Regions from separate parts of the Faecalibacter sp. genome, predicted to be linked through region 1. Evidence: riboswitches for the same ligand, from Rfam matches in the RefSeq annotation. Region 1 holds a riboswitch; the other holds the start of a gene.
The links. A riboswitch is a leader RNA that binds a small molecule or an ion and turns the genes downstream of it on or off. The one in region 1 is predicted to bind cobalamin.

Region 1 (3,246 bases):
CCTTTTGCGTCGTATGGATTAGAAGGGACAACAACTTTAAGTCCTGGTACATTTGCATACCAATTCTCAAATGCTTGTGAGTGAGTTGCTCCTAATTGTCCTGCTGAGGCTGTAGGTCCACGGAAAACAATTGGACAATTCCACTGTCCACCAGACATTTGGTATATTTTTGCTGCGTTATTTACGATTTGGTCGATTGCAACTAATGAGAAGTTAAATGTCATAAACTCTACAATAGGACGACATCCTGTTAATGTAGAACCCACTGCAATTCCTGTAAATCCAGATTCAGCAATAGGAGTATCAATAACACGTTTCGGTCCGAATTCATCTAACATTCCTTTTGAAGCTTTATAGGCACCATTGTATTCAGCAACCTCTTCCCCCATTAAGTAGACAGATTCATCGCGACGCATTTCTTCACTCATTGCTTCAGCGATTACTTCTCTAAAAGTTTTTATAGCCATTGTGATTTGATTTCGTTACTTTATTTTTTTCCTAAAGCAAATGTAATAAAAAAGTTAGGAAATATTAATTTATATCTCAAATAGCGGGTTAAAGAAATAATTTAGGCCTTAAATCTTTGAAAATTTAAAAAATCGTTTAGTTTTGTAAATGCAATGGTGCTCAGAAAATTGAGTTAAAAGGGAATTTGGTTCAAATCCAAAACTGTCCCCGCAACTGTACGTTTCAAAACTATTCTTTTTATACTTCACGCCACTGTTTTTAGATAAATGGGAAGGCTTAAAAGAATTGAAACAAGTCAGGAAACCTGCCATTCGTTAACCCTAAATTTTAAACACTTTCGGGGAGAAAGGTGTCAAAACATATGAAAAAATATTTCATTTTATTGGTTTTAGCTGCGACCGTTGCTTTTGGTCAAAGTGATTCGATCCATTTACAAGAAGTCGTTCTCACGGATCCTTTTTTATCGCATCACTACAAAAGCCAATCGCAAATCAAATTAAACGATAGCATCTTAAAGAAGAACAATGCCTCATTGAGCCAATTGTTGCAATTTGAATCCCCCGTCTATTTCAAAGAAAACGGTGTTGGAATGGTTTCTTCACCTTCTTTCCGAGGCACTTCCGCATCACAAACGGCGGTTATCTGGAACGGAATTAATATTAACTCTTCCATTAATGGACAAACTGATTTTTCTCCAATTAATGCTAAATCCTATGATGCTATCATTGTGAAACCTGGCGGTGGAAGTATCGCCTATGGTACAGGAGCAATCGGTGGAAGTATTCATTTAATGGATCAGATGAAGTGGGATAACCAACTTTCTCAATCCTTAGATTTAAATTACGGGAGTTTTGATTCGTATCAAGGAAATTATCAACTGCATTATGCCAAAGATAATTTTACTTCAACTGTCGGATATGCTCGTTTTCAATCGGATAATGATTATAAAATTAATAATCACCTGAAAAAAAATCGAAACGGAAAATATTACTTTAATACGATCGATGCCCATGCTGGAATTAGATTAAACGATCATCAATTGCGTTTGTATTCCCAATTCAATTTTGGATCACGAGAATTCAGCTTAACGGATCAGTTTGAAACGCCCACAATGTATAGCAATCAAGATTATCGCATCATGGGCCAATGGTTAATGAAAAGCAACCGTTGGAATTCCGATTTAAAATTAGCGTATACACACGAATCCAATCAATTTTATCCGAATCGAAACAGTACAACCACACAAGATTTAGAAGTCAACAATTGGATTGCAAAATATTATTTGAATTATAACTTCTCGCATAAACAGTCGTTGAGTTTAATTGCTGAAAACACGTATTCTAAAGGTTTAGGAACAAACATTTCGACATCTGATCGTAATATGTTTGGATTAGGATTACTTTACAAGTATGAACTTTCTGATCAACTGCATTATGAAGCAAGTATTCGACAAGACTTCTCATCAGTCTATGATGTTCCGTTTACTTATGCATTAGGCATCAATTATAAGCCGGTCGATCGGTACCAAATCCGTTTAAACGTTTCGAACAATTATCGCATTCCAACATTCAATGATTTATTTTGGGAAACTGGTGGTAACGAAGCATTAAAAGCCGAAAAAGCATTTCAGTTGGAATTAGGAAATGATTGGAAAGCAAAAAATTTGAACATCCAAACCAATATCTATTACAATGATATAAAAGACATGATTCAATGGATTCCAAACAATCAATCGTCGTATTGGACTCCTGTTAATCACAATCATGTGAAAACCTATGGCGCTGAAATCATCGCTGATTATCAATGGAATCAATTGTCATTTCGAGGACTCTATTCTTATACGGAATCAAAGAATCAATTGACAGATAAAACTTTAATGTATGTTCCAAAGCATCAGTTTCATATCAATGCGAATTACCAATGGAAAAAATGGAACATCTATATGCAAAATCGTTGGATCGATCAAGTGTATACCCAAACTGACAATCAAAAAACCATTCCAAGTTATTGGACTTCAAACGTCGGTTTAGGGTATGCATTTAATTCCATTTTCCGAACACAATTTACAGTAAACAATATTTTCGATCATGCATATCAGAGTATTGAAAACCGTTATATGCCTGGAATCAACTATCAATTCGCAATAAACATCAAACTATAATAAAATGAAAAATTTCAAATTTCTACTTTACGCCTTCATCGCTACTACAATTACATTACAATCGTGTACTTCGGATGATGATACACCAACAACAGCACAAACAGGGGATTATCATGAGGGAATCTTTGTCTTAAACGAAGGTGCTATGGGAAGCAATAATGCTGAAGTCACATTTTTTAAAAATGGAACAGCAACACAAAATATTTTTAGAACAGTAAATCCTTCTCAAACTTTAGGAAATGTTGCGACGAGCATGCATTTTGATGATGATAAAGGATATATTGTCGTAAACCTTTCCAACAAAATTGAAGTGGTGGATGAAAACACTTTTCGTTCAGTAGGTACCATTGCATCAAATTTAAATAATCCCCGATATATCGCTTCAGATGACCAAAATATCTATGTAACAAACTGGGGAGATGCCTCTAACCCAAATGATGATTTCATCGCTGTTTTCCGTAAAGCAGACTTAGGATTCGTTAAAAAAATTGAGGTTATTGAAGGTCCAGATCAAATCTTAGTAGAGAACAATCAATTGGTTATTGCCCATTCGGGAGGTTGGAGCAACGGAAATTCTGTTTCTATTTATAACTTAAATTCTAATACTTTAAACAATG
Region 2 (3,246 bases), 1.2 Mb from region 1:
TGTTCAGGGTGACTCGCATGATGAGATCCTGAAACGAGTTCAGGATGACTCGTATGATGAGATCCTGCACTTCGACTACGCTCCCTTCGAGGGCCTCAGGGACCTGCTTTAGGGTGACAGATTTTAATATTTACTCTATGTTCATTTTTTTCGTCAAAAAAACGAACCAAAAAAGACATTGCTAAAATCTTCGACTAAAACTAAATTGATTCCGAGGAATGAATTAAATCACTCGCTATCGCTCGGTAATTCATTCTGATCTCTTCTTCAATTTATTTTCTTAACGTCTGCGATTTTCAGGCAATATTTTTATTGTCTAATCTTTCGATACAATTTTCATTTGCTGGAGCAACGAAAATTACTCAAAGTGGGGAAAGAGTTATGGGTTGAGGGTTGTGAGTGTTACTCATTTGATGAGATCCTCCACTTCGACTATGCTCAGTGACCAGTTCAGGATGACTAGCTGGATGTGACCTTGCACTTCGACTACGCTCCCTTCGAGAACCTCAGGGACCACACTTCGGGTGACTACAGTGACCTGTTCAGGGTGACTAGCTGGATGTGACCTTGCACTTTGACTACGCTCCCTTCGAGAGCCTCAGTGGCCGTGCTTTAGGGTGACAGATTTTAATATTTACTCTATGTTCATTTTTTTCGTCAAAAAAACGAACCAAAAAAGACATTGCTAAAATCTTCGACTAAAACTAAATTGATTCCGAGGAATGAATTAAATCACTCGCTATCGCTCGGTAATTCATTCTGATCTCTTCTTCAATTTATTTTCTTAACGTCTGCGATTTTCAGGCAATATTTTTATTGTCTAATCTTTCGATACAATTTTCATTTGCTGGAGCAACGAAAATTACTCAAAGTGGGGAAAGAGTTATGGGTTGAGGGTTGTGAGTGTTACTCATTTGATGAGATCCTCAACTTCGACTATGCTCCCTTCGAGGGCCTCAGGGACCGCGCTTCGAGGGCCTCAGGGACCGTACTTTGAGTGACCACAGTAACCAGTTTAGGATGACAAATGTTTGTTTCTTTATAAATAATGTTAAGATCGCGAAAGACAACATTAAAGTTCATCCTTAACATAAATGCATATTGTAAATCAGTAAAAAAATGATACATTTGAACCACTTTTGGTGCGAAAGTAACATTTCGGTAACAGGGAATCAGGTGAAAATCCTGAACAAACCCGCTGCTGTAAGCTCCGTAAAAGTTCTAAAAGAAATACCACTGTTCCAGTTAAGAATGGGAAGGTTTTTAGAATGGAGTAAGTCAGAAGACCTACCAAGAGTATAAGAATTGATTTGCTTTCGGGACCTAAAGCGAAGAATACTAATTTAACTGAATACCTGTAAAGGTGTAGCTTAAATTAACTTCTTTATATTCTCGTTAGCAACAAACGTAAAATGCTAATGAGAACTATATATCAGCTTTACTTTTGTTGCCTTTGTATTATAGGATTAGGATCTTTTGTTGATGGACAAGAGGTGAAAGATTCTGTGTATCATTTGCAACAAGTAAATCTCAATCATTCAAAACCTTTAGAACTAATTGCGCCTCAAACTTTAGAGGGAGCAACATTAACACGTCTGAACAGTCATACTGTTGCTGATGCCTTACGCTATTTTTCTGGCGTTCAACTAAAAGATTATGGTGGTGTAGGTGGTCTGAAGACGGTTGATGTCCGTAGTATGGGAAGTCAGCACGTGGGTGTATATTATGATGGCATACAATTAGGAAATGCACAAAATGGTGTGGTGGATTTAGGTAAATATTCATTAGATGATTTAGAAAGTATTTCGTTGTATAATGGTCAAAAAAGTAACATTTTTCAATCTGCAAAAGATTATGCATCAGCATCCTCCATCTATTTACAATCTAAAAAACCAGTTTTTGAATCAAAGAATTACAATTTAACAGTACGTTACAAGACTGGATCTATCCAATTGATTAATCCATCAGCACGATTTGAATATAAAATCAGTGATAAAATTTCTACATCAATCAGTACAGAATATGTAAAAAGTGATGGAGAATATAAATTTCGTGTAATAAAACGAAATGCAGATAACAGTATAGCGCATGATACAACTGCTATTCGTAAAGATGGGCAAATAGAGGCTAAAAGATTTGAAGTTGGATTTTATGGTCAGCACGGAACTTTAAATTGGAATGTAAAAGGCTATAGTTATTTGTCTGATCGTGGTATACCCGCTGCCATTATTCGGAATGGATTTGGTGCAAAAGGACAAACTTTAACGGATAAAAATTATTTTGCACAAGGAAGTATCCAAAAAAAATGGGGAAAATTTGAATCGCGAATCAATCTAAAATATGCGCACGACTTTACGCATTATGTTGATACTGTTTCATCCATAAAAACACAAAATAAATATACCCAACAAGAATTTTATTTTTCGTCGGCTCATTACTATAAAATCCAATCCAATTGGGATATGAATGTAGCTTATGATTTTCAATACAATCAATTGGATGCGACATTAAAAAACTTTTCTTATCCACAACGTTATACGCAATTAGTAGCGTTAGCTACTACTTATCAATTTAAACACTTGAAATTACAAGGAAGTATATTGGGATCATTTGTGCGAGAACAAGTGGAAATGAATACCAGTGCGCCAGATAAAACCGTATGGACACCAACGATCATAGGAAGTTATCAACCATTGAATACCAAAGAATTCTATATCAATGCTTTTTATAAACGAGTATTTCGAATGCCAACGTTCAATGATTTGTATTACACTAACATCGGGTATTCGAATTTAAAACCAGAATATACCAATCAGTATAATTTGGGATTAGATTATACGTGGAAGAAATTAGGCCGATTGCATTATTTGAACGCTAAGGTAGATGCTTATTATAATGAAGTTGAAGATAAAATTATAGCTGCACCTAATGGAAGTATGTTCCGATGGATGATGATGAATCTTGGAAAAGTTCAAATCAAAGGAGCAGATGTTAAATTACAAGGTGCGTTTGATGTCGGAAAATTAGTATTAAAAACAACGCTCAACTATACTTATCAACAAGCCCAAGATTATACTTCACCTAACCGAAGTTATTATAAGGATCAAATACCTTATGTCCCTGTACATAGTGGCTCATTTGTAATGAATTCCACTTATAGGACATGGGGATTTAATTATAGTTTTCTATATGTAGGAGAACGTTATGATGCTAATCAAAATAACAACAAATACAATTATATCAAAC

Region 2: another riboswitch for cobalamin. It lies ahead of AC1QSP_RS05015 (TonB-dependent receptor); the one in region 1 lies ahead of AC1QSP_RS10925 (TonB-dependent receptor plug domain-containing protein).

Annotation. Positions count from the first base shown of each region.
Region 1 covers NZ_CM169987.1:2,327,608-2,330,853, reverse strand. The annotation lists gene AC1QSP_RS10930 (pyruvate dehydrogenase complex E1 component subunit beta) at 1-467, opposite strand, end outside; cobalamin riboswitch at 605-794, shown strand; gene AC1QSP_RS10925 (TonB-dependent receptor plug domain-containing protein) at 830-2,629, shown strand; gene AC1QSP_RS10920 (YncE family protein) at 2,634-3,246, shown strand, end outside.
Region 2 covers NZ_CM169987.1:1,097,724-1,100,969, forward strand. The annotation lists cobalamin riboswitch at 1,124-1,309, shown strand; gene AC1QSP_RS05015 (TonB-dependent receptor) at 1,419-3,246, shown strand, end outside.